Regions from separate parts of the Peribacillus sp. NPDC097224 genome, predicted to be linked through region 3. Evidence: riboswitches for the same ligand, from Rfam matches in the RefSeq annotation. Region 3 holds a riboswitch; each other region holds the start of a gene.
The links. A riboswitch is a leader RNA that binds a small molecule or an ion and turns the genes downstream of it on or off. The one in region 3 is predicted to bind cobalamin.
Positions count from the first base shown of each region.

Region 1: another riboswitch for cobalamin. It lies ahead of ACIQXR_RS07780 (hypothetical protein); the one in region 3 lies ahead of ACIQXR_RS18930 (hypothetical protein).
Region 2: another riboswitch for cobalamin. It lies ahead of metE (5-methyltetrahydropteroyltriglutamate--homocysteine S-methyltransferase); the one in region 3 lies ahead of ACIQXR_RS18930 (hypothetical protein).
Region 4: another riboswitch for cobalamin. It lies ahead of ACIQXR_RS06070 (helical backbone metal receptor); the one in region 3 lies ahead of ACIQXR_RS18930 (hypothetical protein).

Region 1 is NZ_JBIWDK010000003.1:221,670-230,122, reverse strand. Features, by position in the region: gene ACIQXR_RS07805 (YheC/YheD family endospore coat-associated protein) at 1-97, shown strand, start outside; gene ACIQXR_RS07800 (YheC/YheD family endospore coat-associated protein) at 101-1,468, shown strand; gene ACIQXR_RS07795 (YheC/YheD family endospore coat-associated protein) at 1,519-2,661, shown strand; gene ACIQXR_RS07790 (YheE family protein) at 2,722-2,925, shown strand; gene ACIQXR_RS07785 (hypothetical protein) at 2,984-3,175, shown strand; gene ACIQXR_RS07780 (hypothetical protein) at 3,205-3,429, opposite strand; cobalamin riboswitch at 3,658-3,859, opposite strand; gene ACIQXR_RS07775 (MBL fold metallo-hydrolase) at 3,951-4,772, opposite strand; SAM riboswitch class I at 5,099-5,208, shown strand; gene ACIQXR_RS07770 (methionine ABC transporter ATP-binding protein) at 5,278-6,294, shown strand; gene ACIQXR_RS07765 (methionine ABC transporter permease) at 6,281-6,949, shown strand; gene ACIQXR_RS07760 (MetQ/NlpA family ABC transporter substrate-binding protein) at 7,000-7,821, shown strand; gene ACIQXR_RS07755 (PucR family transcriptional regulator) at 7,956-8,453, shown strand, end outside.
Region 2 is NZ_JBIWDK010000004.1:2,859-11,311, reverse strand. Features, by position in the region: gene ACIQXR_RS09515 (ABC transporter ATP-binding protein) at 1-643, shown strand, start outside; gene ACIQXR_RS09510 (ABC transporter permease) at 685-1,476, shown strand; gene ACIQXR_RS09505 (ABC transporter permease) at 1,481-2,266, shown strand; gene ACIQXR_RS09500 (acyl-CoA thioesterase) at 2,307-2,783, opposite strand; gene metE (5-methyltetrahydropteroyltriglutamate--homocysteine S-methyltransferase) at 2,776-5,082, opposite strand; cobalamin riboswitch at 5,222-5,419, opposite strand; gene ACIQXR_RS09490 (potassium channel family protein) at 5,702-6,124, shown strand; gene bcp (thioredoxin-dependent thiol peroxidase) at 6,187-6,657, shown strand; gene ACIQXR_RS09480 (aminopeptidase) at 6,669-7,778, shown strand; gene ACIQXR_RS09475 (D-2-hydroxyacid dehydrogenase) at 7,924-8,453, shown strand, end outside.
Region 3 is NZ_JBIWDK010000014.1:7,247-14,795, forward strand. Features, by position in the region: gene ACIQXR_RS18915 (transglutaminaseTgpA domain-containing protein) at 1-2,196, opposite strand, end outside; gene ACIQXR_RS18920 (DUF58 domain-containing protein) at 2,186-3,373, opposite strand; gene ACIQXR_RS18925 (AAA family ATPase) at 3,373-4,329, opposite strand; cobalamin riboswitch at 4,518-4,737, shown strand; gene ACIQXR_RS18930 (hypothetical protein) at 4,900-5,445, shown strand; gene ACIQXR_RS18935 (ABC transporter substrate-binding protein) at 5,449-6,399, shown strand; gene ACIQXR_RS18940 (VWA domain-containing protein) at 6,538-7,549, opposite strand, start outside.
Region 4 is NZ_JBIWDK010000002.1:530,715-539,167, reverse strand. Features, by position in the region: gene ACIQXR_RS06085 (ABC transporter substrate-binding protein) at 1-79, shown strand, start outside; gene ACIQXR_RS06080 (FecCD family ABC transporter permease) at 94-1,092, shown strand; gene ACIQXR_RS06075 (ABC transporter ATP-binding protein) at 1,089-1,937, shown strand; cobalamin riboswitch at 2,059-2,236, shown strand; gene ACIQXR_RS06070 (helical backbone metal receptor) at 2,403-3,368, shown strand; gene ACIQXR_RS06065 (FecCD family ABC transporter permease) at 3,331-4,386, shown strand; gene ACIQXR_RS06060 (heme ABC transporter ATP-binding protein) at 4,393-5,865, shown strand; gene cbiB (adenosylcobinamide-phosphate synthase CbiB) at 5,862-6,827, shown strand; gene cobD (threonine-phosphate decarboxylase CobD) at 6,802-7,875, shown strand; gene ACIQXR_RS06045 (bifunctional adenosylcobinamide kinase/adenosylcobinamide-phosphate guanylyltransferase) at 7,848-8,423, shown strand; gene cobS (adenosylcobinamide-GDP ribazoletransferase) at 8,420-8,453, shown strand, end outside.

The DNA.
Region 1 (8,453 bases), on a different contig from region 3:
CCAAACACTCCAACCAGAGTCCATGAAAGAAATTTATCAAGCCCCGTTCAAATATTGCCAATATTTATCCGAACATCTTCTGAAAGCAGGTGAATGACCCATGCGAAAGACATACCCTGCAGAGATTGCCAACATCCCCGGCCACGTCCTTTTTTATCCGTCTGACCTTGGGGAACTGGGGGATATCGAATTAATTTATTTTGGGCAGCATTCCTGCCCTGCAGCCGTCAAGCCAAATCCAGCCATCAAGCAATCAATCGTACTCTCGAATAGTCTTGCAGATTCTTTGATGTTCAACGAGATCGATACTCCCCTTCATTTATTTATATACGGGAAGAGCCTTCATATCGGCCCGCTCATTGGAATTTTCTCATCAGGCTTCACAGGCATTTCCAATAAACCGCTTGGGGAACGTTCCGGCTTTTTTTCGAAATTACTTTCTCTCAGTCAAACAACCGGTTGTATCCCCTTTGTTTTCGGTGAGAATGTCATCAATTGGGATCAAGAAACGATTAAAGGATATGTATATGAGAAGGAAAACTGGCAGATCAACGAATTCCCTTTTCCCAACGTCGTATATGACCGGCTTCCCAACCGAATGACGGAAAACCGTGAGGGGCCAAAGGAAGTGAAGCAAAAGTTCCAAAAGGAATATAAGATTCCTTGGTACAATCCTGGTTTCTTCAATAAATGGGATGTTTACGAACGGTTGAATGCGGATGATCGGGCTTTGCCATTTTTACCGGAGACCTACCCTTTTCAATCTCTATCCGTCGTCGAGACGCTTCTGTCGCATTATCGCCAAGTCTATATCAAACCCATTCATGGTAGCCTTGGCCTCGGCATTCATCAAATTCTGTATGATAAGCATGAAAATGTCTACTATTGCCGGTATAAAAATGAGGAACAGGAAAACAAATTACAAAAGTTCTCCACACTCGAATCCATCCTCAAACATGTATTTCATAATCGACCGCTTGAGAACCTGATCGTTCAACAAGGCATCCCGTTAATCCGCTCTTCAAAGCGGCCAGTGGATTTCAGGGTCCATACGAACAAGGACAGCAATGGGGTTTGGCAAGTGACGGCCATCGCCGCAAAAGTTTCCGGGGCTGGCAGTGTGACGACCCATATTAAAAGCGGCGGGGTCATCAAGACGGTTGCCGAACTATACGGAGATGACGAAGAAGCTAAACGGATCGAGGAAAAGCTATCAGAAGCCGCTCTTATATTAAGTGAAAGCATCGAGGAGCACCTAGATGGCATCATAGGAGAAATCGGCTTCGATTTCGGATTGGATAAAAAAGGGCAAGTATGGATGTTCGAAGCTAATTCTAAACCAGGCCGTTCTATCTTTTCCCATCCAAAGTTAAAGGAATTTGAACTTTTAACCAGGAAGCTCAGCCTTGATTATGCCATTTATCTTACCGAACAGACGATTTCACAAACGATTGGTACACAGAAATGAACATTTTTTATGATGTTCCCTCTGAGAGATGGAGCCATAACGAGGAAGATATGCAGCTATATGCGGGAGCCGCGAATGAGGAAATCCCTTTTAAGCAGGACACCCAGGATCAGGCACTTTTTCCGATTACTTTATTTCCGGGAAACCGGGTGCTAGTCGTTGGTATCTTGACCTCTCTAGATCCAAAGAAGGAATCAGGTATAGGGGGGAATTTGACACTTTTTCAGAATTTATCTCAATATTTATCGAATCATGGGATATTGGCCTATGTATTCACGGTTGAATCCTTGCTTTCCAACTACATGAAAGGCTTCATCTTTTCTTCACAAACGAACACATGGAATGAGGTAAAATTACCACTGCCCGATATCGTTTATAATCGCATTCCCAAAAGGGGATTCGAAGCATCGGAAAGTTTTCAAGAACTCCTTTCCTTTTTTAAAGAACATCGCATCACTTTATTCAACCCTCATTTTTTGGATAAGTACTTGATGTACGAAGCATTGACGGAAGATGGATCTCTAGCCCGCCATCTTCCATCGACCATAGACCTATCCGACCCTACCCAACTAGCGGACTTCTTACATTTCCACAAACATATTTATTTGAAACCATGCAAAGGAAGCCAAGGTAAGGGCATCTACACCCTGCTAGAAAAACCTGATGGCACCCTCCAATTCAATAGCCTGAAACATCAGGAATTGTACCCTGATTTCTCCGCGTTTTGGGAAGCCAATAAGGCGTCGCTCAAAAAGAGGGGGTATCTGGCCCAACGAGCGGTCATTCCAAAGAAACTGAATGGACACCGATACGATTACCGTATTCTTGTTCATTATGAAAATGGGTTTTATAAAGTGACCGGCAAGGGCGTGAGGATGTCGCAAACCCAGGAAATCACAACCCATACGCCAAGGGGGGGAAAGCTTTTTCCCTATCAGCAGCTACAAACGAGGCCGTTAAACAGGAAGTTGGCGAACATTGCGCAAAGATGTGGAATCATCCTCTCCAGGAAGTTTGGCTTTCTTGGGGAATTCTCCATTGATATCGGGGAAGATACATCCGGTGCTCTATTCATTTATGAAGTCAATTCAAAACCCATGCAATTTGATGAAGAGGAAATTGAAGCGAGCCGCCTACTACATTTAAAAAACCTGTTCATTGAATTAACTTTTCCGAATCACATAAGAAAATAACCTCCATCCTGCTTTTTCCATTATAATGAAATGAGAAACAGCGATATGGAGGTTATACATATGATTACGCATTTTCAATGGAAGCCGTTGCACAAGAATTTACCTGGCTGGAAGATTTCCTTTTACTTCAATAAATTGGCCGTCCAAGCCCTCTATCATAAAGATGGGTCCATTGAGTGGTTAACCAATCCGCCTGTAGAGTCAGAGGAAGAAAAACTCAAGGGCATGATTCATGATTTAATGGTGTACCACGTGTACGACTAAATAGAATAAAGAATCCCTCTTTGGCTAACACTAATAAAAAGCCAAGGAGGGAGTTCATTTGGATAAAGAAAAGATTACATTTCTGAAGGATACCGAGTATGACGGTAAGGATTCTGTATATCTCGATATCGATCGTATCATCAATGAAGGACTTGCTGGCGGAAACGTCTATGAAGCCGCGGACACCTTGAACATTGAGGAAGCCCATGACTTTCATGATGAAACGGAACCGAACATCAATAAAGATTGAAAACAAGAGCTTCCCTTATGGGCGGCTCTTTACTTGATTTCTTGATAGCCGAATATTTCTAGATTCACTTGGCTAAAGGCTCTTTCAAGATTTGCTTCGTATTCTTTCCTATCTTCTACGTTTTTGCCATGAACCTGGATTTCCTCAATCAAGCTTGCTCGGCAATCATCTAAAGATATCATTTCTTCCACACAAAAGTTACGCATGATTTGCGCTTTTAAATAGTCCGTAAAATGCTCAACTGTACCAAACAATGATATGGCCCCCTATGATAGCTGTCCTGTCTAATTAACAGGATTCTTTTTGAATGTTGTCCAATATGGACTTGTAAAAAACAAAAAACAACTTCCCATTCAGAAGTTGTTAGAGTGCAAACGAAACATAACAAAAATGACCATGATTCCCCATTTTTCTACAAAAATAAGAAAGCATGTTCTTGCTAATTTTTCGCACTTAACACCCCCTATCCTCGTAGGTTTCTGGCGTTGTGCTAAAAACGGGCAGGTCTCCTGGCTCATGATCATCGCTTTTCGAACCTTCCCATCTTTTCTTGCAAAAAAGACAGTGGCATTCCTTCGAATCGCTCTCATTTACAGTTGCGGGACAGCGTCGGATTCTAACCGACTTCCCTTTTAAGCAGATAAGCTACATGTTCTTATCTGCACCCATTTCTAGACGAAATACTATTTTTCAGTTTAACTGTATCAAATTTTCACTAGGATTACAATGAGGCTCCCGCCTTGTTCTTCGACCCTATCCCCCATCCTCTTATTCATCATTTCTTCCTTTCCTCTGAATACAACCTACTCTCTTTCAGTATCGATGTAATGATATGCTCCGAATCCCATTCATGACCGGATATCTCGATAAGCGGATACCGATTAGGCAACACGTTTTGCTGAATTTCATGGACTTCCAATCCTTGATCATGCAAACGCAAAATTTCACCGCGCAGATTTTCCAAGTAGCTGAGCTTTCTTTCAAACATTTCCTTCCCGTTCGGGACATACCCGGCGTGGCAGCAAAAGACCTCTACAAAATCATACCGAAGCAGTTTCTTGATGGATTCCATGATGAACGGAATTGATTCCTCCCTTAAAACGAGCTTTGTTTTCGGCGTTACAAACAGGTCACCCGAAAACAGCATGCCATTACTATGATTCAGGTAAACCATATGGTCCCTCGAATGCCCTGGTGTAAAGATTGGCTCCCATGTTTGAGTGCGTGAATGGACGACCCCTCCCAATGGTTCTGCCTTGAAGGCATCCCTGTCTCCCCAAAAAACTCTGCGGTAATCGGGATATTCGGCATCCTTTGCACAAATATCGAGGGACATCGGATGAATATAGATGGGGACGTTCCTATGTTCCTGTATCCATGCGGCCCCACCCGTATGGTCTTCATGATAATGCGTCAGCGCCACCATATCATAATCAGCGGTTTCAAAGAATGGAGTAAGTTCCTTCAACAAGATTTTTGCCCCCGTATCAACTAACATGCCATCGGTTAAGAACACATTCACGCTCATGCCTGATTTGTTTCCTTCCGGTGTCCCTTTTACGCAAACCACATCGTTTATCGTTTTCATTTCCAGCATGACTTTCCACCCCAATCATTTTTTTGGAAAACCTCATCATCCTTTATTTTCTAATTCACTTACAATAAATGTATTATCTCTCCATACTTTTTACAAGTATAATATTTTTTCTAATGATGGGAGTGATCAAAGTCCATATTCTTACGCAGACAGGCCATGTAAGATCCGGGACGTTCCGTGTAACTTAGCAAATGGCCACTATAATCTGGGCAAGTAGATCATTCGATTCATAATCTTGATAAAATTCAAAAAATAATTGACATTACTGTATTTAACAAATAATATAGATTATATTAAAAAAATAATAAAATACTAAAATAGTAATTAACTTATCAAGAGTGACTGAGGGACCAGGCCCTATGACGTCCGGCAACCGCCCCAAATCGGGAATGGTGCCCCTTCCTGCAGAATGAAATACCATTCTGAAAGATAAGACGGGATATAATTTCGCTGCCTCTTTCTGAATGATAGAGGTAGCTTTTTTATGTATAAGGAGGATAGCATCATGATTGAAATTCGTTCAGTTCGAAAGGAATATATCTCGAAGAATACCCGAGTTATCGGAGTGGATAATGTATCTTTAACCATTCAAACGGGAGAGGTTTATGGGATTGTCGGGTATAGCGGCGCGGGAAAGAGTTCATTGATTCGCTGTCTGAATCTTCTTGAGCGTCCGACCAATGGTAGCATCATCATCGATGGCGTCGACTTAACAACCTTATCAAGCCAGGAGCTTCGCAAACAACGCCAGAAAATCGGCATGATATTTCAGCATTTTTCCCTAGTCAGTTCCAAAACGGTTTTTGACAATATCTCCTTCGCCTTGAAAGCCGCCCATCAACCAAAGGAGGTCATTACCAACCGCGTTCTAGAGCTTTTGGATATCGTTGGCCTTCGTGATAAAAAAGATGTTTATCCGGCTCAACTCAGTGGCGGACAAAAACAGCGGGTCGGCATTGCACGGGCCTTAGCGAATGACCCTACCGTCCTATTATGTGATGAAGCGACATCAGCCCTTGATCCAACCACAACGAAGTCGATCTTACAGTTGTTGAAAAAGATCAATAAAGAACTGGGCATCACCATCGTGTTGATCACCCATGAAATGGAAGTGGTCAAGGAACTGTGCCATCGTGTCTCCGTCATGCAAGATGGACGAATTATCGAAGATGGCCCTGTTTATGAAATATTTTCACAACCCAAACAAGAACTGACTAAGCAGTTCATCAGCAGCGTATTGGATTTTGAACTTCCTCCCCACCTTATTAGGGAAAACAAAGGAACGATTATCAAAATACAATTTGAAGGGCAAACCGCTGGTGAATCGATACTCTCGGATACTCTACAAAACTATTCTGTCAGAGGGAATATCCTGCACGGGAAAATTGAATATATCCAGGATGTCCCTCTAGGAATCTTGATCATCGAATTGATTGGTGAGCCTGAAGAAGTGCAAGTAGCCCTTGAATACATAAGAAGCCGGACCCAATCCGTGGAGGTGTTAAATCATGTCACTGCTTGATTCCATCATCAATATTTTGCCTGACCTTAATAAAGCCTTTCTGGAAACGATTTATATGGTCGGAATTTCCCTTGCGGTTGCCCTCCTGATTGGACTGCCTCTAGGAGTGTTGCTGTTTACGACGACCAGAAATTTGTTCTTTGAACATATCACGTTGAATCGGTCCCTCGGTTTCGTGGTCAATCTAGTCCGCTCGATTCCGTTTATCATTCTTTTAGTCGCTTTGCTTCCTTTAACCGAATTCCTTACCGGGTCAACAATTGGACCGCTAGCGGCTTCCGTTTCCCTATCAGTCTCCGCCATACCTTTTTTCGCTAGGATCGTAGAATCTGCATTGAGGGAAATAGATAAGGGAGTGATTGAAGCCGCGATTGCCGTGGGCGCTTCCCCATGGATGATCATCAAGGATGTGCTTCTTCCTGAAGCAAGGCCTGGAATCATCCAAGGCGTGACATTAACGACAATATCACTCATCGGCTTCTCGGCTATGGCAGGAACAATCGGCGGAGGAGGAATCGGTGACCTCGCGATTCGTTTCGGCTATTACCGTTATGACAACACGATCATGATCACAACGGTGGTCGTTCTGATCTGTCTTGTCCAAATCATCCAAATGATAGGCGATAAGGCCTCTCACTATGTAAACAAACGATAAGATTCATGAATGTTAACGATGACACTACATTAAACAAGGAGGAATTTTTCGTGAAAAAAATCACTTCATTATTATCTATATGTGCATTAGCCCTTGGGTTGTCAGCTTGCGGAAATGACGATGCGACAACTAAAACGGAGGGCAAAAAAGAATTAAAAATTGGGGCAACGACTGGCCCTTATGCCGACATGGTGATAGAGGCCATACAACCCGGACTTGAAGACCTTGGCTACAAAGTGGACATCGTCGAATTCAGTGATTATATCCAGCCGAATAAATCACTTGGTAATGGTTCGATCGATGCCAACCTCTTTCAGCATAAAGTGTATATGGATAATTTCGCAAAGGAACATGATTTAGAACTCTCTGACCTTATTATTGTTCCAACGGCACCGATGGGCATTTACTCCACGGAATACAAATCATTGGCCGATATTAAAAATGGTGCGACCATCGCCGTTCCCAATGACCCAGTCAACCTCTCCCGTGCACTTAAAGTTTTATTGGATGAGGGCCTGATTGAAGTGGATCCGGATGTTGACCCATTAAGAATATCCGAGAAAGATGTAACAAAGAATCCGAAGAACATTCAATTCGAACCACTGGAATCGGCACAATTACCTCGTGCAACGGACAGTGTTGACCTATCGGCCGTTCCTGGTAATTTTGCGATTGCCGCCAAAATGGACCTTCAAGATGCTCTTGCTTTAGAAAACATGCCAGATACGTATCGCAATGTCGTGGCTGTAAACACTAAGGATAAAGACGCCCAATTTGCAAAAGATATCAAATCAGTTGTAGAAAGTGCCGAATTTGAAAAGGTGATTGATGACAAGTTCCAAGGCTTCGGTAAACCTGATTGGATGAAATAAGGAAACAGCAAGTATGGGTCTGCTCCTGTCTGGGGCAGGCCTTTACTGATTAACAATACCTATGAACGCAGTCATTGTTTTCTTTTCCGCTTTGCCCTTTTTGGATATAATGGAATGGAAAGAAGGTGAACATGATGCTTAATAAGCTTAAACATACATTCCCGAACTCCCTTTCAGATAAAAAAGATGCACAGGACATCTCGGCATATTTCTGGTTGGAAGATCCATTCGGCCATACAATTGGCATTCCCCGCTCAGACATATCGGCGGAGGAAATCCGTTTGCTTACGCTACTCTTTGACACTCCATCACTCCAAAGTCCAAACACCTCCACTACCCAAACTACTTGGAATGATTTTTTATTTGGGCCGCGTGCCTCCCAGCCCCTAACGAACTGGGAGAATGTCCGGTTCACCTACTTTAACCTAGCCCATGGGGATTTTTCACACGATCATTTCGAGGAAGCGATTCTCTCATTCGTACCATCCGATTCCATCCTGGTCTGGGAGAATGAAACGGCGGGAACCTTAATTGAATCAGACATGGATGAACCCTTATCGACGCATGATTTTCTCGCCATCTCATCCACACTCGAGAGTGACTTTTACGTGAAGATCAGGGTCTATGCCGGT
Region 2 (8,453 bases), on a different contig from region 3:
GCTGAAAAAAGTATATAAGGTGTCTGATGAACAATATAACGATCATATGGCACATGTAATCAAGACGTTGGATATCGGGCCTTTGCTGGATAAGCCGGTGCGTAAGCTGTCCCTTGGCCAGCGGATGCGTTGTGAACTGGCTGCTGCCTTGATACACAATCCACCGTTGCTTTTCCTGGATGAGCCGACGATCGGTCTTGACGTGTTAGTGAAAATGAAAATCCGTGAGTTTCTGAAGGAAATCAATGAAAGATACAACACGACCATCCTTCTGACCACGCATGACTTGGGGGATATCGAGGCCTTGTGCGAGCGGGTGATCATGCTTGATGAAGGTCAAATCATTTATGATGGGGAATTGCAAAGCCTGAAAGATAATTGGGCAGAGGAAAAACAGGTCCACTTCCAATTCATCGAATCTGTCGAACTGAATGAACTGCAATCCTTACCGCTATCCTTTCATGTCAATTGGGAGCACGATGAAAAGAATCATGCATACATAGCCGTGTTAAAAGAGGAAAGTGATCATATTTCACAACTTGTCGCCGCTGTCGTTTCACATTTTAAAATCAAGGACGTCAAAATCCATGAAACGTCCATCGAAGAGATTGTTCGTAATATTTACGAAGAAGGCACGGTCTGACTCTTTCAGAAAAAATGTGTCTACCAAGAAGGGAGAGGACCATGGGAAAGTATCTTGCCATGATTCGCATGCGTTTTTTGATGATGCTTGCGTATCGAACCGATTATTATACCGGTATTTTAATTTATAGCATCAATATTGGTGCTTATTATTTCTTGTGGAATGCAATATATGGAGAGAAAAGTTCCATTGAAGGACTATCCAGCATGCAGATGACCACCTATGTGGCGGTTGCCTGGATGGCGCGCGCCTTTTATTTCAATAATATTGACCGTGAGATTGCCGATGAAATCAAGGACGGCAAGGTCGCAATCGAGATGATTCGGCCTTATAACTATTTAGGGATGAAGACGATGCAAGGCCTGGGTGAGGGGATTTTCCGATTCTTTTTCTTCTCGATTCCAGGTATGCTGCTCGTCGCCATCATTTTCCCCATCCATTTGCCAAATGAACCGGCAACATGGGGGCTTTTCGGAATTTCCCTGTTATTCAGCTTCATCATCAATACGCAAATCAACTTATTAACGGGAATTACGACATTTTTCTTATATAATAATGCCGGATTGATCCGGGCGAAACGGGTCATTGTTGATTTGTTTTCAGGCTTGTTATTGCCTATCAGCTTTTATCCAATCTGGGCACAGGACATCATGAAGTTCCTGCCGTTTCAAGGAATCAGCTATGTCCCGAGTATGATTTTCACGAATGGATACGGAACGGGAGACATCGGCATGGCTCTTTTACAGCAATTGATCTGGGTCATCATTCTCGTTATCCCCATCCAGGTTTTATGGATAGTCGCAAAAAAACAGCTGATTATTCAGGGAGGTTGATGGGATGTTCTACGTATCAATGTTTTTTCAATATGTGAGTCAATATATGAAAACGAGATTGCAGTACCGGGCTGATTTCGTCATCGAGATTCTTTCTGATTTGTTGAACCAAGTCGTGAATCTGGTGTTTATCTTAGTGGTCTTCGGACATACGGAGTTCCTAAGTGGGTGGAGCCGGGATGAAATCATTTTCATATACGGTTTTTTCCTTATCCCGTTTGCGTTATTTTCATCCTTTTTCAACATCTGGGATTTCAACGATCGCTACATCGTCAAAGGGGAGATGGACCGGATTTTAACAAGGCCGATTCACAGCCTGTTTCAAGTCATCTTAGAGCGGATTGAGCTTGAATCATTATTTGGTGTCGTGACCGGTTTGATCATCATCTTCTATTCCGGTGTTTCGTTAAACCTGGAACTAACTTGGTATGACCCGATTCTCTTCATCATCTTTGCAATCGGCGGGGCACTCGCGTATGCCGCCATCTTTGTTGCGATTGCAAGCATCGGCTTCTGGTCTGATGCCAAAACGTCCATCATGCCGATGATGTACAACATCGGGAACTACGGGCGCTATCCGGTTGATATTTATAATAAGGTCATCCGCTTTGTTCTGACTTGGGTGCTGCCGTTTGCCTTTGTCGGTGTGTATCCCGCTTCCTATTTTCTTAGAAAAGAAGAGTGGTACGCGTATGCATTCGCCACACCTGTTATAGGGGTCGTCTTTTTCATGATCTCAATCTTCATTTGGAATCAGGGTGTGAAAAGGTACCGCGGAGCAGGAAACTAAAAAAAATCCCTTCAACAATTTTGTTGAAGGGATTTTTTGCTTATATGCGTTTGTTTTTTCTCTCAAGATATCTAGCTTGTGCTTGGACGTACTGCCGCTTTTCTTCTTCCGTTTCCGGTTGGACCTGTGGAACCGGTATAGGCTTTCCATCTTCGTCTATCGCAAGCATCGTTAAAAAAGCGCGGGCGGTGAGTTGCTTTTCGCCAGTCAACAGGTTCTCCCGTTCTACTTTTACGAATACCTCCATTGACGTTCGATGGGCACAGGTGACATAGGCTTCCAAATTGATAGCATCCCCGGTCTTAATGGGGGCCAGGAAGTCAAAGGAGTCGCTTGAAGCGGTTACGACCGGTTTCCGGCAGTGGCGCATCGCTGCAATGCAGGCGATTTTATCCACATACGCCATCACTTTTCCACCAAAGATGGTATTGTGATGGTTCGTATCAGGTGGAAAAACGAGGTCCGTTAAAAACGTCCGTGACTGTTGAACGGGAATGCCTGTTGTTAAATCAGTCATTTTCCTGTTGGACCAATAGCTTATTCCGGACAACCGTTGCGGCTTCGACCATATTTTTCAGTGAAGCGACGGTTTCTGGAACGCCCCTTGTTTTCAGGCCACAGTCAGGGTTGATCCAAAATTGGTCTTTATCCAGTACCTTGATGCCACGTTCGATCATATCGACCATTTCTTCCACTGCAGGAACGCGAGGGCTATGAATATCATACACACCAAGGCCGATTCCTTTTTCATATGTTTTCTCCTCGAATGCGGAAGCGAGCTCGCCGTGGCTGCGGGACGTTTCAATGGAAATCACATCAGCGTCCAGGGAAGAGATGACATCCATGAAGCTATTGAAATCACAATAGCACATATGGGTGTGAATTTGTGTTGTGTCTTCGACGCTCGAAGTGGAAATCAGGAATGAATGGACCGCCCAGTTTAAGTACTCATCACGGTCGCTTTTTTTCAATGGAAGGCCTTCACGCAGGGCTGGTTCATCGACTTGGATCATTTTGATCCCTGCTGATTCCAGTGCCTCTACTTCTTGTTTCAAGGCCAATGCCAATTGATAGCAGATATTTTCCCGTGAAATATCGTCACGGACGAACGACCAGTTCAGAATCGTAACAGGACCGGTCAGCATTCCCTTCACCGTTTTTTTCGTCAAGGCTTGTGCATACACACTTTCTTTGACCGTCATCGGATCGATGAAATGGACATCTCCATAGATAACGGGAGGTTTGACACAGCGGGAGCCGTATGATTGAACCCAGCCTTTTTCAAGGAAGACGAAGCCGCCCAATTTATGGCCGAAAAACTCGACCATATCGGTTCGTTCAAACTCCCCGTGCACAAGGACGTCCAATCCGATTTCTTCCTGGATATCAATCCATCTGCCAATCTCCTCGTTCACGAATGCTTCATATTGATCAGCCGTCCATTCACCGCGTTTGAATTTCCCGCGGGCCTGTTTAACTTCCGCGGTCTGCGGAAAGCTTCCAATTGTCGTGGTTGGAAGGAAGGGCAGGTTGAAATACGCCTGTTGTTTTTGATAGCGCTGTTTAAATGGCAGGGTACGGCCATGGGATTGCTGCTTCGCCTGTTCGACAGCGGATTGAACGTCTTTATGGTTTCTGGCCTTTGAATTATTTAAGGTCTGCCATGCAGCTTTGTTTGCCGTCACCTTTTCTTCGATTGATTCTGGACCTTCGTTGTTTCCTCTGACCAAAAGTGTGATTTCTTCTAGTTTCTCATCAGCAAAGGCAAGGGCTTCTTTCACTTCGCTAGCTAGTTCTGTCTCGTTTCGAACCGTCACTGGAACATGTAGCAGGGAGCAGGAAGGTTGAAGCCAAATTCGATCTTCGGCTACGTGTTTCGTAATGGACTCGACCAACTTGATTTTTTTCGTCAAGTCAGAAAGCCAAATGTTTTTCCCATCAATCACACCTGCCCCAAGTATTTTATCTTGCGGGAAGCCGACTGTTTGAAGATTGCTGAGATTTTTTCCTTTGTCATGGACCAAATCAAGGCCAATTCCTTGAACGGGCAAGTCGATCACTTCTTGGTAGTGCTCTACAGCATCAAAGTATGTTTGCAGCATGATGTTCAGGTTGGGGACAGCTTCGTTCAATTTTTCATACAGGTATGTAACAGTTTTCATCTCGTCTTTGGAAAGGGAAGAAACAAGGGAAGGTTCATCGATCTGCACCCACTTCACGCCTTCTTGTTCCAGCTCTCGCAAAATTTTTGTGTATAAAGGCAACAGGCTCAGGATGATGGCCGGAAGATCACTTTTTTCATAGCCCTTTGACAAAGAAATGAATGTGTAAGGTCCGACTATAACTGGTTTCGTATCGATTCCTAGTTTTTCCTTGGCTTCGCGGTAAGCGGCAAGCGGCTTGTTTTCTGTCAACGTAAGCTGGGACTCTTTTAGCTCTGGAACGATATAGTGATAATTTGTATTGAACCATTTCGTCATTTCGGAAGCGACTTCATCCTTGTTCCCACGGGCCATTGAATAATAAACGGAAAGGGGGACCGTGCCACCCTTATAAGCCGAATAGCGTTCTGGCACCAGGCCGAACATGACGGACATATCGAGCATTTGATCATATAACGTAAAGTCGTTAACCGGGATGATATCGATGCCTTGATCTCTTTGTTTTTGCAAATTGCCTAAACGGATCGCTTCCAATTGCGCCATGAATTCCGTTTCATTTAATGTTCCAGCCCAATAGGCCTCTAATGTACGTTTCCATTCACGATCCTCACCGATTCGTGGGTACCCTATATTACTACTTTTCAACACATCCATCTCCTTTTAATGAAATAACAACAAAAAAGCATCCCTAACCGTCAAAAGAGAAAGTTAGAAATGCTTAAAATAAAGGGGCACGAAAATACCCCTTATCATTATAAGGTCCCTAACACCTCCCTATCTCCCGTAGGTTAAAACAGTGTTGTCGAAATAGGCAGGTCTCCTGACTCAGGGAACTCTTACTTAGCACTAAAAGCCTTCCCAATCCAAAAGGACCAGTGGCATCAAACAAAAGCGCTATACATTCCCATTACAGTGGCGGGACCGTGCCGGAATTACACCGGACTTCCCTTTTAATCCTAAAAGCTTAGGAACCTATCTCCACATATGAAATTCATAAAAAACTCCGTCCGCATAAACACGGACACTAAAATTTACAAAATATTATAAAAACTTAACCCATCTTAGCATATCCCGACCAAATGGGTCAACAAGGAAAAAGTCGGGAAATGGGGTCTGACCCCCACCATGTGGCACGAGATCCCATGCTGTATCTACGTTCTCTTGATGGTGCAGCAGCTGGGAAATAGGGTCTGACCCCTAAAACGAGCATATATTGACTCGCAAAAGAGTATGTATAAGGGAAGTGGGTTGTTTTTGAAATGAGGCGTGGGGGATGACCTTTTATATTTTGATTGTGGGGATTATCTTTTGCATGGTGATGAGCATTCGGACCTTATTTCTTTCTGAGTCGGAGGCAAAGAAGTTTTCTCTTGAAGATATGCTGTGGCTCGGCAATTTATATGCGACATTATTAGTCGGTTTTGCACTGATTTATTTATTATACGAGCTTCAGAATCATTCGGTGATTCTTGATATGGGCAATCGCTTGGATGGGACCTTTTCCGAGCAGCTGAAGACTTCATTTTATTTTAGTGCGATGACGATGTTCTCCGTCGGATACGGGGATATCTCCCCAATCGGAATTGGCCGGATGATCGCGACAATCCAAGCTTTCATTGGCTATACGCTTCCTGCGGCATTTGTGATCAGGGCTGTCATCGATTTTGAACAGAAGGAAAGAAAGAACAAGAAATGAAAGTTGTGTTTCTTTCAATTATTGGGTACGCTTACCATGATGAAAGAAATGGAGGGTTTAGAATGACGGTCGAAATTGGAGAAAAAGCACCAGACTTTCAATTACCAGCAAACAACGGAGAACAAGTTACCCTATCAGGATTCAAGGGTAAACACGTTGTATTATATTTTTACCCAAAAGACATGACACCCGGTTGCACGACGGAGGCTTGTGATTTCCGTGATGCTAATGAACAATTCGAAGAGCTTGATGCTGTCATCATAGGCATTAGCCCGGACCCGGTAACACGTCATGAAAAATTCATTGAAAAACATGGGTTGCCTTTCCTGTTGCTTGCTGATGAAAAGCAAGAAGCCGCTGAATTATATGGCGTATGGAAATTGAAAAAGAACTTCGGTAAGGAATACATGGGCATTGAGCGTTCGACTTTCCTGATTGATAAGGAAGGAACGATCGTTAAAGAATGGCGTAAAGTCAAAGTAAAGGGCCACGTCGAAGAAGCGTTGGAAACTCTTCGTGACCTAGAAAAATAAGGTACAGGCTAATGAAGGATGAGCGACTTATCAAGCTTGCCAAGCAGCTGATTCATCATTCACTGAGGCTGCAGGCGAAAGAGCGGGTCTTGATCCGTGGGCCTGTTGCAGCAAAGGCCCTATTGAAGGAACTGATTGACGAAGCCTATAGAATGGGGGCCTATCCTTATGCGGAACTTGAAGATGACGAAATTACCAGTCATCTGCTAAAAGGGAATGTTAAGGAACAGCTCGATACCTTATCAAAATGGAATTATAAGAAATACGAAGATGTGGATGCAGTCATCATCATATCGGGCGATGGAAACGAAGGGCGAGGAGTGAGTGTCCCTCATGAGAGATATCGCCTTCAGGAGGATGCCATGAAAACGTCCACCATGTTCTTCGTCAATAACCGGCGCTGGGTGTTACTGAATTATCCGACCATTGGTTCTGCAAAAAATTCCGGCATGAGCTTTGAGCAGTATGAAGATTTCTTGTTAAACGTGTGCACACTTGATTATCACAAAATGGAAAAGTCCATGAAGCCTCTAAAGGATTGGATGGATCAAACGGATCAAGTTCGGATCATATCGCCGGGGACTGACTTGGCTTTTTCCATTAAAAATATCCCCGCTGTCATTTGCGCTGGTAAAAACAATCTTCCAGATGGTGAAGTGTTCACGGCACCGGTAAAAGACAGTGTCAATGGCACGATTTCCTTCAATACTGCTTCCGCCTATCAAGGAGAGGTATTTGATGGGATAACCCTTACATTTAAAAAGGGAAAAATCATGAAAGCTTCTTCCAATCAGTCGGACCAAATGAATCGTTTGCTCGATATGGATGAAGGGTCCCGGTACATCGGGGAATTCGCCCTGGGAATCAATCCGTATATCATGGAACCGATGGGTGATATCCTATTCGATGAGAAGATTAGCGGCAGCCTCCATCTTGCCACTGGTCAAGCTTACCAAGAGGCCGATAATGGAAATCAATCATCGTCTCATTGGGACATGGTCTTGATCCAGCGACCCGAATATGGCGGCGGAGCGATCTACTTTGATGATATACTGGTTCGTAAGGACGGTTTATTCGTGCCACGGGAATTATGCGAATTGAATCCAAATCAATTAAAATAAAGCCCTTTTTAATAGGGAGAGGCGTTTGTCCAACTCAAATAGAGGACCCCTGAATATGATTTAGTAAGGGAATACCTCCTCATAGAAAGTTGCGCGGGACATTCAGTGCCCGTGTTTTTTTATGTAAAGAAAAGGAGAGATAATCATGTTAGTATTTTCAACAATCATTCCGAATGAAGACATTCAAAAGAAGATGGCACAAGCATTTCCCGATTTGACATTCATGTATCAAGAAACTTGGGCGAATGAAAAGCTCCAAGAAGCCGAAGTTCTTATTACATATGGAGAAGATTTAACCGATGAAATCATTGAAGAGGCAGTGAACGTGAAATGGATCATGGTCATGAGTGCCGGATTGGAGTTAATGCCTTTTGCCGCCATTGAGAAACGCGGAATCATGGTGACCAACGCTAGGGGCATCCATAAAATCCCGATGGCTGAATATACAATCGGCATGCTTTTACAGTATGAAAAGAAATTAAAACAACTAATTGAGAATGAAGCGGGAGAAATCTGGGACCGGAAGATAGAAGTAGGCGAGTTGAATGGAAAAACGATGCTGATCCTAGGAACGGGGGCAATTGGAGGGGAAGTGGCACGTCTTGCCAAGGCTTTTAGAATGACGACCCTCGGAGTGAATCGTAGTGGGAAAGCCGTCGAACACATCGATCATCT
Region 3 (7,549 bases):
TTTTTTCATAAGCGTTTCCCAGTCACTGCGAAAGCGCTCCCACTCCTCTTCTTCTGGATCACCACGGTAAGTCATTACTTCATATCGAGCTGTCATTTCCTGCATTAAATTCGTCTCATAAACCGCATCTACATAGGCTGCATATTCCCGCAAGGTTTGTCCTTCAGGCCGCTCTAACCCTGCCCGGACCAACTGTTTCAATAATAATTGGTACGCCTGTACAAAGTATGGACCGGTTTTCTTTTTTAACCGCAGGATTTGTACAAAAGGGAGCCATTTCCTTCTATACAAATACCCTACGACAAGAAGTAAAGCTATGCATAAAATAATACCGGCACTCCACATTATTAAAGTATTTTGGCTTAAAAGGACACTTTTCTTAGTTGATCCAGGTTCATTTTCGGGTGTATCCGGGCGCTCTCTAGTCTGTGTCTCATCTTGCTCCACTAGTTTTTTGTCTTCCTGCTCGGTTTCCTCCGTATTTTCCGAATTCAAATCCGAATTGTAAAAATCCATTTGCCCATTGAATCCCTTCGTAGGCTCAAATGGTACCCATCCCAATCCTGAAAAATAAACCTCCACCCATGAATGGGCATTATTATTCGTCACTTTATAGGCGGATTCACCTTTATAAATTGATTTCTCCCCTTCCGTATATCCCTTTACCCATCTTGCCGGAATGTTGGCGGCACGTAATAAAATGACCATCGCCGTTGAATAATTATCGCAATACCCAATTTGGGTCTCGAACAAGAATTGATCCACATAATCCTGATTATCGCCTGGATACGGAATGTCTTCTTTAGAATAGCTGAATTCAGGACCGTCGAAGTGATTTTCTATCGCCTTTGCCTTATCGTACCAATTATCCTCATTCACCGTAAGTTCGTTGGCCAGTTCATAGATACGGGTTGGCAATCCCTCCGGAAGCTGTGTATTGCTTTCCATGAGGACATCCATCGTTTCATCCTGTTCCGTAACTTTCCGTAAGTCAGCCAGATCATAGCTAGGCATTTCATAAACCAGTTCATATTCTTTCGTGGTAAGAGGCTTACTGCCTTCGTCTACCGAAATGTACTTGTCCATATTTGTATAATATTTAAACCAATCTCCATTCTCAGCCTCTACCTTCTTCAGGTACCCTGATTGGGGATGAAGAAGGTGAGAGTAACTTTCCATCATGGTTACCCTTGTATTCATGTCTTCCGTTTTCAACACTTCAGGAATCTCAAATTCTTTTATATCCTTCAAATCCTGACCATTAGAGAAACTGATATAGTCTTCCATTCCCTCAACGGAAACCCACCCTTTTCCGGTATAGATATCTTTGTTCTCGACTTTCCAATAGTGTCCGGTATTGGTCGTATTATAAAAAATGACCGTATTGTCCGGCTCTATCGACCCACCAAGTGATGAATCATCTTCGTCATACCCCACCCGTTTTTCAACGGAGCTTTCATCACTTCCTGTCACCTTATCGGAATAAGAAACAATGAACGGTACAGGGTCCGGCCATTGTGACGCGAACTTCGGAGCAGTGAAACCAACGAGGACGCTTACTAACAGCATCCCCGCTAGCATGATGGCCCATTTACTGAATGAACCTCCTGAAAACACCAATCTCTCTTGTATGGACAAGCGTAGCATGGCCAACACACCAAGCATCGAAAACCCGATGATGATGATCCTGATCATGGCCATATCCCCATCATATGGTGTGAATGTATCGAGAATCGATAGGAAAATGATCGTTAATATATAAAGTAAAAATATGTTTCGTCTCACCGTCACCCAGTAATGAATCAAGTATGTCACAAGCCAAAGAAGCACGAAAAACAACAGCGTTCTAAAGGGGTTGGAAAGCAGCTCCCACTTCCCCTCATACATATTCGAAACGTTAGCCGTTATATCCAGCAAATCACCAGTAAGCCATTTGAAGGTCAGGAAAGGATCTGACGAATACAAGAAATGGACCGCAATTAATATAAAGGCACTTACGAGGATGAAACGCACAAACCAGTGGATACCAAAATAGTGTAGGAGCAAGGAAAATAACACAAAGATAATGAAAATCAAGATATTTCCTGTATCCGTAAGCTTCTCTACGGGTCGTAACCATTCGGTAATCAATAGAAGACCAAATATATATAAGAAAACATGCATCCACCTTTCCGATTTGGTAGAATCAGCGTTCATTTGCCTTCACCTCGGTTCGTTCATTTTGAAGGTGACCCTGTTCAAAGAAGACCAACTTTATTCCACGAGCCAACGCCACCGACTTCGCACGTATTTCCTCACCCGTGAAGTCTCCCTGACTTTTCACGCAAAATACCGTCATCGCTTTATTCCCGGTAAATGCATTCCAACCTTCTATCTTTTCCATCGTTAATTCGGACACAATGAATATTACAGAAGCGTTTGATGGTACAACTCCCTTGTTCTTCTTTCCATTCCAGACGTTTGTATGTGTGGCCCTTGATTTTGCAAGACGGTAAAAGAGTCTTCTCCTCTGTTTACTGCCTCCTTTAGCCGGTACGGCCTCCATTGATCCCGTACTGGTTAACCCAACATCCATACCCTTCTTTATCAAGGCATGCACCAAAGAGGCCGCAAGTACGATAGCTTCTTCGAAGAAGGGAGAGGCGTACTCATCAAGCATAATAAATACATCACGGTTTTTCTGCACTTCAAATTCCTTCGTCATGATTTCACTTGTTCGGGCCGTTGCCTTCCAATTTATCCAGGATAATTGATCACCCGGCTGATACTCCCTGATTCCGGACACGACCGAATGTTCCCGCTGTATTTTTTTCGTCGTACCAACTTGTCCTTGATCGAAGACATGCTCCAACTGTTTATAATTCAACTCCTGATAAGCCGGGAAAACGGTGAGTTTCAAAGGGGCATGCACTGTCGCTTCTTTTTCATAGAGTCCAAAGAAGTCCCCTATTTTGAAGCGAACCGATTGGATGACATGTTCTCCTCTTGGCAGATTCTCCAGGGTATATGTCAATTGGAAGGATTGTTTAAATCCTGGAAAAACCAATGTTTTCTTTTCCAGTTCCATCGGCAAATCCTCTTCTACCACCATATATAAAAGAGGCAGTCTGTTTTTCCGGGAGAATACCAATGTCATATCTACCGACTCTCCGGCCTGGCATTCGTGTTTACTAATTCTTCTCTCCACTTCAAAAGCCTGAAGTGGATAAAACAGCAGAATCATAGAGTACGCACCGAACGGCAAAAAGGTATAGAAAATGAACCAACTGATAAACCCGCCTTGAAACATCGCAAAACAAAAGGAAATGAGCATGAGCACTATGATCCCACAGACATTCCTGTTTTTCTTCAGTATGGTAAGCACATTCCGCATTAGGTCACGGCCCTCTTCACGGGTACCTGCGTCGTAGCCACTACCTCATGTATCACCATGTCAGCATTCACCCCCGAGTAATTCGCTTCCGGATTAAGGATTAGCCGATGGGTAAAAACGAACGGTACCAAATGCTGCACATCATCAGGTAAAACGTAATCCCTTCCCTTTAGGAGCGCATAGGCTTGGGCTGCCTTCATTAGGGCAATCGATCCACGTGGGCTCACCCCAAGATATACACTTTCATGCTTACGTGATTGATTAGCTAACTCGACGATATACGTCTTTATCGTATCATCCACGATCACGGCCTTTGCCTCTATCTGCAAATCTATCAGTTCCTCTAACGAAATCACGGATTCCAATTCTTCAATCGGAGCCGTATATTGGGCCCGATGCAACACTTCTATCTCTTCTGCCACTTCCGGATACCCCATCTTCATTTTCAATAAAAAACGATCTAGCTGTGCTTCTGGAAGTGGGTATGTGCCTTCGTAATCAATTGGATTTTGAGTGGCCATGACGAAAAACGGTTGTTCCAGTTTCCTTGTCACACCATCCACCGTCACGCTTGCCTCTTCCATTCCTTCAAGTAGGGCGGATTGCGTTTTCGGTGATGTCCGATTGATTTCATCGGCCAAAATGATATGGCCCATGATTGGCCCCGGTCTAAAGATGAACTCTTGTTCCTTCGGATTGAAAATCGATACCCCCGTTACATCGGACGGTAGCAAGTCAGGCGTGAATTGAATCCGTTTGAAATCCGCCCCGATGGATTTCGCTAGCGCCCTGACCAAGACGGTCTTCCCCACGCCCGGGACATCTTCCAATAAGACATGTCCACCAGAAAGGAGCGCCACAAGACTTAGTTCTGCTATATCTCTTTTTCCAATAATGACCTTTTCAATGTTTTCCAAAATCATATCCAGTTTCTGATTCACTTGTTTATAAACCATTCTCTACCTCCCATGATTATGTAAATCACTCATGCTTAACCCTTATTTATTCGACATCCATTTTACATTAACCTCCAATTTATCCTTACAAAGTGAGTTTACTAGAATAATACCCCTATAAAAGAGATTTCTTGAAATCTTTTCACTATTTAAGTAATTAATTATGATAGACTGGTACTAAGTGAATATAAACCTTGCAGAAAATAGGTGCTGACTTGTCAGCTTAATAGGGAATTCGGTGTAAAACCGAAGCTGTTTCCGCAACTGTAAGTGCTAATGAAATAAGAAATATGCCACTGTTTGTGAATGAATCCGCACGCACGATACCATTCATTCAATCCAAATGGGAAGGTTCTTAGAGTAAAATGATGCACGAGCCAGGAGACCTGCCTTTTTTTTATCGTATTTTGCTCTTCGGAAGTTAGGAGGATTGTACGGCAATCTTCCATCTTTTTTTTCGTTCGAGATACATAGATGTTTGTTTGCCGACCAATACCTTTGGTCGGCTTTTTCTTTTGCGCCGAAAAGCAATACGAAGGTCATTCACATTATTAAAAAGGAGGAAAAATTATGGAAAAGAAGGATGCCCGCTTTTTATGCTACCCATTCATGCGCGAATCAGTTTCAACCGTTGATTATGAAATTCGCACCGATTCATTGACGACTCAAATGGGACTGGCAGCGTCGTTCACGAAAGAGATTCCTGAAGTCTACAGGGATTTAATGGAACTGTTGCCGATGGCTTATCATTTAAATGGTTCTGCCCGGGGGAAATTGGCCATAACCGAAGACGGTCTAAACCGCCTAAGTGAAATCTATGACTATTATGTCGCTGAAGTGAAAGAACGCATCGAAACATTTGTGCTACCCCAAGGATCGACGGCAGCCTGTATTTTGCATACTTGCCGTAGTGAAGCCAAGAAATCCGTCCGTGCCTTGCATAAAGTCAGTACGGAAAAAGATGTGCCCGCGATTCTTTTTGATTATGCTCATTTGCTTGCCAATGTTCTATTCGTGATGGCTGTCTATGTCAATAAACAACTGGGTGTCGAAGAGATTCCCTTTATCAGCAAATCCTATCCAACCAAAACAATGAAAAAGAAAACGGAGGAATAAAACATGATAAGAACAGTAAGATCCAGTTGGATTGCCCTTCTGATGGTCGCCCTTTTCCTTACAGGATGTGCCTTGAATGATGATCAGAAATCGATAGAGAAAAAAGATCCTGCAACAACTGAAGAAGTCAAATCCTATACCGTCACCGATGATAGTGGAAAAGAAATCACATTTGATAAGGTTCCGGAAACGGTCGTTTCACTTCAACCCAGTAATACGGAGATTTTATATGCCCTTGGTGTAGGGAATAAGGTGATTGGAGCGACAGATTTCGATAACTATCCTGAGGAAGCTAAAGATGTCGAGCGTGTCTCTGATTCGATGACGATCAATTCCGAAAAAATCATCTCTTTGAAACCGGATGCCATCATTGCCTACACAATTGGCGATGAAGCAGCATTAAAGCCGCTTGAAGATGCGGGAATTCCCATTTTCATTATTAAATCAGCCGTGACCTTTGATGATGTATATAGCGATATTGATCAAATTGCCAAAGTCATGGGCGTAACGGACCAAGGGGATGACCTAGTCAAAAACATAAAAAAACAAATCAAAGATGTTGAAGAAAAAGTGGCGAGTGTCGATTCTAAAGAAAAAACATATTTCGAAATCAGCCCTTCTCCGGAAATCTATACAGCGGGAGCTGAAACCTTCCAGCAAGAGATCTTGGCGTCTGCCGGTATCGAAAATATCTTTGCCGACCAAAAGGGCTGGGCGAAAATAGCAGATGAAGAAGTCGTCAAGCGCAACCCGGATGCCATCATCACAACCGTAGGCTATGTGGACAATGCTGTGGATGAAATCAAATCCCGTAAAGGTTGGAAAGATGTCAGCGCCGTGAAGGAAGACCAAGTATATCAGCTTAGCGAAGACGTCATGTCACGTCCCGGACCGCGTATCGGAGAAGCCGTAGAACTAACTGCAAAGACCATATATCCGCAATTATTCAAATAAAGACACACTCAAAAGGGGTAATTACGCCGAAATCGTATATATAATAAAAGGCGGAAACGTTGATATAACAACATTTCTGCCTTTTATTTTGTGCATGAATCCTCTTGAAAGAGGGCTATTAGACAGCCCCTTTGATTATTAATCTTTATATTTCTCTTTCATTTCTTCTTCTTTCTTTTTAATTGATTCTTTTAAACCCTCCCCTTCATTTTTCACTGTCGTGTTCAATTCTTCATATTTTTCGTCATAATACTCTTTTATTATTTCACGGCGTTGTTTGACTAAACTGCGAGCTTCCTCCCAAGTCTCATAATTTATTTGTTTCTTATCCTTTAAATAACTCGTAGCCTCATACATGCGATTGCTTTCATCAGAGGAAAGCCTAGAAAAACTGTTTTTTTCATCAAGTAAAGACGATGTCTTCTTATTTTGTTCATCCCGAACGGTACTCCAATTTTCATTGCCCCAATTCCACCATTGGTTCCACAGATCTCTACGCTCTTCATCCCACATCTTATTGAAATCATCGGCATTATTGACCATTTCGAATTTCCCTCCGCCAGCTTCAGCAACTTCACGTAATTGTTTTTGCCCCTCACTATCCATATCGAACCCTATGATGTTAATCACTGGTTCAATATTGGAATCATGCAAGTCTTTAGCTGCTTTCACTGGATCACCGTCGCAGGTTTCGATTCCATCGCTGACGACATAAATGATATTTTGACCTTCTGAACCCGCTTTTTCAAAATCTTTCTTTGTTTCCGAAATGGTCTTGGCAATCGGTGTCCATCCTGTCGGTTTAAATTTATCTAAAGCTTTCCTGAAGTCCCCTTTATTATATGGGGCCAAATCATAAACCACTTCCGTACTATCACAGGATATCTTCTTATCTTTATCATCGTTGCTTCCTTTATGCCCATAGACACGGAGCATGACATTTGCCTCTTCCGGAAGGGAAGCTACAAATTCATTAATCGCTTTTTTCGCCAGCTCCATTTTTGTTTTCCCGCCTACTTTTTGGTTCATGCTCCCACTTGCGTCAAGCAAAATTGCAATATTCACGTCGATTCCCAATTCACCACTGCCGTCGATGGTGATTCCACCTGGCATCTCTGTTACCGCCGTTTCAATGGAAGGGTCGAATGCT
Region 4 (8,453 bases), on a different contig from region 3:
AGAGTTCTATGATTATGATGTAACGGAAGAACAAGTAGAGAACATTCTTCACCCATCTTCCGAAGCCGCAAAACAGTAAAGTAGGGAATGAAAATGAAAAAATGGAAAACGGTCCTCTTCTGGATATTGCCCATTGCGATGGTTCTCCTATCATTGAGCATCGGACGCTTTGGAATGGACTTAGGGACTCAAATTAAAATATTGCTTTCAACCGTGTTTCCAATCGAGCCAACATGGACACAGATGGAAGAAACAGTGGTCCTTCAAATACGTCTGCCACGAATTTTACTGGCCTTGTTAATCGGTGCGGGCCTATCGATTGCAGGCGCCTCTTTCCAAGGGATGTTCGGCAACCCCTTGGTCAGTCCCGATATCCTAGGAGTGTCTGCAGGTGCTGGGTTCGGTGCTTCCCTTGGGATTTTATTATTGGGACATGGTTTTGCATCTCAAGTCTTGGCACTTGGCTGTGGTTTAGCCGCCATCGTTTTCACGTTCATAATCAGCGGCAAAAAAGATTCACCGGTCTTCATGCTTGTTTTGGCTGGGGTTGTCACCTCCGCCCTTTTCCAAGCGTTGATCTCGTTAATTAAGTTTGTCGCCGACCCTGAGGAAAAGCTGCCAGCCATCACATACTGGTTAATGGGAAGCCTTGGAACGGCCACATACAAGGATTTATATGTGGGTGGACCAATCATCCTTGTCGGCATCGTGATTTTGTATTCACTACGCTGGAGAATCAATTTACTGACCTTACCTGAGGATGAAGCAAAATCGCTAGGTATCCCGGTCACTAGATTGAAGTGGACGGTCATTCTTGGTGCGACGTTAATTACGGCTTCTTCTGTAGCGATAGCCGGTATCATTGGCTGGGTTGGATTGATTATCCCTCATGTGGCAAGAATGCTCGTCGGGAACAACAATCAACTTGTCTTACCGGTATCCCTATCGATTGGTGGTGCCTATTTACTCCTGATCGATAACCTGGCACGTTCTGTAACGGCTACGGAAATTCCGCTATCGATATTGACAGCCATTATCGGCGCACCATTCTTTGCGATTCTACTTAGAAAGACAGGAGGTGGGTGGTCATGAAAATCGAGGTGCAGGGAGGGAATTTTTTCTATGCTAAAAAAAGAGAGAAAGCTCCTTTTCTTTACCAGAGCGACATTGACTTTTCGTTGAATGACGGAGAAATCATGGCGATCCTTGGCCCGAACGGTGCCGGTAAAACCACGATGCTGAAGTGTATCACCGGCCTTCTTGATTGGAAAAAGGGTCAAACGCTCATCGACGGAAAGCCGCTTACTGCGCTATCACGCAAAACGATCTGGAAACGAATCGGTTATGTTCCTCAGGCACATAAAATGGTTTTCGGATTTACTTTGGAAGAGCTTGTCATTATGGGAAGGGCGCCTTATATCAGTACGCTGTCCCAGCCTTCTGCAAAGGACCGGGAGGCTGCCATCGCTGCTCTTGAAATGGTTGGCATTGCTCACCTTGCCAAAAAGTCCTGTAATTCCGTCAGTGGTGGGGAATTGCAGCTGGCCTTGATTGCCCGGACGCTTGTATCGGACCCGGATGTATTGATTCTTGATGAGCCAGAATCGCATCTTGATATTCAAAAGCAAATCGTGATTTTACAGACACTAAAGCGGTTATCGAAAGAGAAGAACATTTCTTGTATCATAAACACGCATTATCCGAACCACGCATTCTACTTGGCTGACCATGTTTTAATGACTGCCAAGGAAAAGCGTGTGGTGTATGGCGAAGTCCGCGAAGTGATGACGGAAGCCCGGATGAAAGAGTACTTTGGAATCGAAATGAAGAAAATCATTTATGAGGAAGAGGATGACTTTTTGATTGAAACGATGGTGCCGAAAGATCTAGGTCTTTTACGTGATCAAAGTACATGCCGTTTTAATAGTGACATCTAAAGCTATAGAAGGCAGCCATGTGATGGTTGCCTTTTTGCGTTCCAAATCTTAATTTAAAGTAATCTGAAATATCATATAATACGATTTCCTAAATGGTGTATAATGAAAGGCAGTGAAATTATATACATATGAACAATTTGGTGTCTGTAAGGACTTGAAAGGGAAGTTGGTGAAATGCCAACGCGGTCGCGCCACTGTAAATGGGAGTTAACGGATGTATACCACTGTATGAATAATATGGGAAGGTGCCGTTAGCAATGACCATGAGCCAGGAGACCTGCCAAAATTGTACACCGGTAACCACGCGGATGGGGAGGTGTGTGGCAGAGCTATGTCCCTTTTTTGTTCCGTTGCCATACATGCATCCTCCGTTTTGATGGGGGATGCTTTTTTGTATGTCTTTTGATATTCGCAACACATGTGTGAAGGTCCAGAAATGAACTCAAAAATGATGGAGGTTTTAAGATGAGGAAGATATATAGTTTCATGCTTGTGATGGGATTGATGGTCGGTATACTGGTTGGCTGTAACGATGCCTCCCAGGATAGAACAGGAGAAAACCAGTCGACAAAACAAGCTGTTAACCAGGGCTTCCCGCTTTCGTTAAAAGATGCAGTGGGTAACAAAGTCACCATCGAGCAGAAACCAGAAAAAATTGTTTCATTAATCCCAAGTAATACAGAAGCGGTCTTTGCGCTAGGTTCGGGTGAGAAAGTGATTGGAGTGTCTGAAAATGACAATTACCCGGAAGAAACGAAAGATATTCAGAAGATAGGTGGAATGGAAATAGATACAGAGATGATTTTAGCCTTGCAGCCTGATATCGTTCTTGCTCATGAGAGTGCCCATAATTCCAAAGAAGGAATCCAACAGCTTAAGGATGCGGGTATTCCAGTTATAATCGTGAATGATGCTAAAAGCTTTAAAGAAGTGTATACGTCTATCGAGATGATTGGAACGGCAATAGGGGAACTGGATAAGGCAAAGGAAATCGTCAAGACGATGCAGACCAAGCTGGAAAAGATCAAAGAAAAGGCTAAGGCAATCAAGAGTGAGGATAGAAAAAGTGTTTTTGTAGAGGTTTCACCGTCACCTGAAATCTATACAACGGGAAAAAATACTTTCATGGATGAAATGCTGGACATCATTTCAGCGGATAATGTCGCAGGTGAATTGGATGGCTGGGTAAAACTCGATGAAGAGTCGATGATAGCGGCCAACCCGGATGTCATCATTACAACCTATGGTTATTACACAGGAGATCCAGTCAAAGAGGTAACGGGAAGAAATGGATGGGCCGACATTCAGGCAGTTAAGAATGGTGAGGTTTTCGATGTCCATTCAGATATTGTCACTCGTTCCGGTCCTAGGCTTATAGAGGGAGTAGAGGAACTTGCCAAATCAGTCTATCCGAACGTATTTAAAAACTAAACGGGCATTGGCCTATGTATTTGCCCTATCATTTTTGGTTATTTCGATATTGATCGGTATTTCCTTAGGATCGGTTTCCGTTCCTATACCAGTGCTTTTGCAAATCATTGGCAGGGAAGTCCTTCATTTGCCCCTGGCCATGGAACCGGATGGGACACTGACGAATATCGTGATGAACATCCGCCTGCCGAGGGTCGTGCTTGCAGGTTTGGTTGGGGCATCCCTTGCAATAGCAGGGGCAGCATTTCAGGGATTGCTCAGGAATCCCCTAGCTGACCCCTATACCCTGGGAATATCCTCAGGGGCTTCGCTTGGCGCAGTATTAACGTTGTTTTTGAATTTGTCACTGCCGTTTTTTGGCCTATATACACTGCCTACATTAAGCGTTCTTTTTTCATTGTTGACGATTTTTTGCGTATTGACCTTTGCAAGAAAAATGGATCGTTCCATGAAGGTAGAAACGATTATTTTAACCGGTATCATTTTCAGCTCGTTTTTAAGTGCTTTCATCTCATTGATGATTGCATTGACGGGTGAGGAGTTAAGGCAAATCATCAGCTGGCTGATGGGAAGTGTCTCGATGCGTGGTTGGAGTCATGTCACGATCATTTTGCCATTTTTCCTCCTTGGTTCTCTCGTTTTGATGATGAACACCCACGAATTGAATGCCATGACATTTGGGGAAGACCGTGCGAGGCACCTAGGCGTGAATGTTCAGCGGAGGAAGATGCTGATTCTGATCGCCGGCTCGATACTGACAGGGGCTGCCGTAGCCGTATCAGGGACGATTGGCTTTGTAGGGCTGGTCATCCCCCATTTGGTCCGCAGGATTTGGGGGCCAGACCATACGCATCTGTTGCCATTATCATTGATTGTGGGAAGCGGATTTTTAATATTGGCTGATCTGGTGGCACGAACGATCATCGCACCGACAGAATTGCCGATAGGTGTTATTACTTCGCTTATCGGTGCGCCGGCATTCGCATTTATTTTATTAAAGAGACGGAGAGAAGGGTAGAAGTGTATGCTTGAAGTTAAAGGGTTAACAGGAGGATATGATAATAAAACGGTTTTGGACTCCGTCTCATTTGATGTGAAAAAAGGAGAATTATTCGGTATTCTTGGTCCGAATGGAAGTGGGAAAACGACGCTATTGGGGATGCTTAGCGGTATCCTGCCGTATCAGGTGGGAACCATCGATATTAAGGGGAAAGACCTGAAGGGATATTCGTCCAAACAACTGGCACAGGTCATCGCCGTTTTGCCGCAGCATTCCTCATTGGCTTTTTCCTATACAGTAAAAGAGACCGTTTCCCTTGGGCGATATGCGCATCAAACAGGGTGGTTTCATAGTTGGACGTCTGAAGACGAAGAAATCGTTCAACGCGTGATGATACAAACGGGAGTGGCAGTCTTTCAGGAAATGCATTTTGAATGTTTGTCAGGCGGGGAAAGACAACGTGTTTTGTTGGCACAAGCTCTTGCACAAGAACCGGAAATCCTTTTTCTCGACGAACCGACGAACCACCTGGATCTGTCTTATCAAAAAGAACTTCTTGATTTGATGAGGAAAATGGCTAAGGAACAACAATTGACGGTCATTTCAATTTTTCACGACTTGAACTTGGCTGGCTTATATTGCGATCGCCTGATGTTGCTTGAAAAAGGGCGAGTCCAAGTGATTGACGTGCCGAATGAAGTGCTTCAGCAGGAGCGGATTCAGGAGGTATATAGGACAAAGATCGAAAAACATCCTCATCCTGCCTTACCTAAGCCGCAAATGTTCATTGTACCCGAGAAGCATACAGGAGAGCTGGACCCTTTGGAGATCAATGAAAGTTATCTGAACCAGGCTCCGGAATTCCTTCATTTAAGTTCACCCATTCCGCTTAGAACCATGTCATCCGGCGTAACTGGTTCGGGAACGGGGTGGCATCAGCACTTTGTTAATCGACATGTCCACTACGATTACAATTGTGATGACCATATTGCTGAAATGGCTGACTATTTGAAGACATACGGATTTGAACCGCAGGAAACCGTCGGAATGATGACGGCCGTGTTTTTGGATACAGTGTCATATCGACTTCTAAGAGATGAGGATTTTTCGATATTCATCATGGTAACAGCGGGGGTAGGGAATGCCATCGATGCCTCTTTGGCAGACAGGCATTCATGGACTTCATCGCCGGGTACGATCAATACCTGGGTTTTCGTGAATGGCCATTTGGCGGAAGAAGCGTTCATTCACTGTATCGTGACAGCTACCGAGGCGAAGGTTAAAGCGCTTCATGACCTACATGTCTTAGATCAGGTGACAAACACATGGGCGACTGGAACATCGACGGATAGCATCTTGATTGCAGCCACACAAAGAGGAACCACCCTCCGTTATGCGGGTACCATCACGCCTCTCGGGAAGTTAATTAGCCGTGGCGTTTATGACTGTACAGTGGAAGCGATTGAAAATAGTAGGAAACGGATTGAAAGCTTATGATTTTTCACCATCTTTATGCAATCACATTGGCATTTATCCTAGATTTGGTCATTGGCGACCCTCCTGATTGGCCACACCCGGTTAAATGGATAGGTTCGCTTATCAATAAACTTGATGAAGCTCTCAACAAAGGGACAAGAAAGAAGCGGAATGGACTGTTCATGCTACTGCTCATCTTGCTGCTCGTGTTGGCGGCCACAGGCATCACCGTCTATTTAGCGTATAGAATCCATCCTGCTGCCGGTATCATCTGGGAAGCGCTACTCATTTCCACCACGATCGCTCAAAAGAGTTTAAGACGGGCGGGAATGGATGTTTATCGACCATTGAATACACGGGATATGGCCAAGGCGAGGCGGAAGCTTTCTTATATTGTGGGCCGTGATACGGCAGATCTAGATGAACCGGAAATTGTTCGGGGTACCGTTGAAACGGTAGCGGAAAACACGAGTGACGGTATTACGGCTCCCCTGTTTTGGGCTGCCATCGGAGGCGCGCCACTTGCCATGATGTATAGGGCAATCAATACATGCGACTCCATAGTCGGATACCAAAATGATAAATATGCTGACTTCGGATGGGCTTCTGCCAAGCTTGACGATCTAGTGAACTGGATTCCGAGCCGTTTAACCGGTTTTTTGATGCTGATTGGATCAAAGTCAGTCCATAACGGCTGGAAGGGGCGGTGGGCTATATTATTCAAGGATGCCCATAAGCACCCAAGTCCGAACAGTGGGTGGTGCGAAGCGGGTGTTGCAGCCATCCTGGGCGTTCAACTGGGCGGAAGGAATATGTACAAAGGTGTGGTGTCCAATCGAGCTAGAATGGGCCTTCCAATTGTTCCGCTAGAAGCGATTCATATAAAAAAAACGATTACCATCATGCATCGGACTTCTTTTTTATTCCTGTTGATGCTTTGGTTAGGAGGACTTTTATTTGCAATTACCAACTCATGGCTCTAATCCGCATTATCTTTACAAAGCACTGGGAATCGAAATGCCACAATCGTATGTGGACTTCAGTGCCAATATCAACCCATTGGGTCCACCCTCTAGTATAAAACAGAGATGGTCGGGGTTTTTTGAGGGTATCCTCGACTACCCAGATCCACATGCCGTAGAGCTGACACATATGATAGCAAAAAAAGAAGCACTTCCTGAAGATTCTGTACTTGTTGGAAACGGAGGAGCGGAAATCATAACGCTTGTGGCGAAAGAACTGGCGAATAAACGAGTGTTAATCATACAACCAGCCTTTGCCGAATATGCCGAATCTTGTTTGGCAGCAGGTTGCGAGGTCGACTTTTTTCAACTGGAAGCGCCCAGGTGGGAACTGGACTTGGATCGATTACGTCCGCTTTTGCCTGAGTATGCTGCCATCTTTTTATGTACGCCCAATAATCCGACTGGCATTTCTTATAAGGAGGAGACAGTACGGGAACTAATCGAAGCATGCCAAAAAGCCCAATGCATGATGGTGCTGGATGAGGCCTTTTATGATTTTACGGATAATGCCTTTTCCTATGCACCTCTTATTCGGGAGTTTCCTCATTTGCTCATTTTACGATCAATGACGAAAATTTTCGCGATACCTGGATTAAGGCTGGGTTACCTATTGGCAGACCCGACCATTATTACACGGGCCAAGACCTTCAAACCACATTGGAGCGTCAACCATATCGCCCTGGAGGTAGGCAAACTCTGTTTGGCAGAAGAAGCATATATGAGTAGAACAAGAGCATATATTCAAAGGCAAAAAAGGGATTTATTCCGCTTTTATAAGGAACTGGATATCGAGGTCTCTGAAAGTACGGTGAATTTTTACTTAGTGAGGGACGAGTCTCTTTCCCTGTTTCCCTTTTTACTGAAAAGGGGCATCGTGCCGCGCCATACTTATAATTTTCCTGGTTTGGATGGCAGGTGGCTCCGGTTTGCAGTGAAAAGTGAGCAGGATAATAAGGCATTGATGGAGGCGGTAAAACAGTGGAAAACTCTAGGCTCTATTTTATAACGGGGGGCGTTCGAAGTGGTAAAAGCAGCTTTGCAGAAAAAAAGGCGGTGGAGCTTGCCATTCAATCGGGCGGCAACCTACATTATCTTGCTTGTGGCCGGAGTTCTGATGCCGAAATGGAAGAGCGGATTAATAGGCACCGTCAGGACAGGCATAGAAGTCCGCTTGCATGGAGGACATCGGAATATGCAACGGATGTTACCCGAATAGGGAAGGACTTGGATGCAAAATCAATCGTCTTGCTTGATTGCCTGACGACGTTGCTCGATAATGAATTATTCCTGCCTAATGTGCCCCTTACAGAGGATTTTTTACATAAAGTATTCAACAAAATAATCAAGGGCATCGGTGAAATCAGGAAGGAAGCTCAAAGCCTGATTATCGTAAGCAATGAAGTGGTACAGGAGCCCATTTTTCAAGATGAATTTCTACATACATACGGAAAAGTGCTCGGATTGCTTCATCAAGCGATCGTTGAAAGGGCAGATGAGGCCTATCTTGTCGAATCAGGTGTCCCTCTAAGGATGAAAGCGGGTATCCCTGAATGAATAGCTGGATTGGATTCTTAATTAACTTGC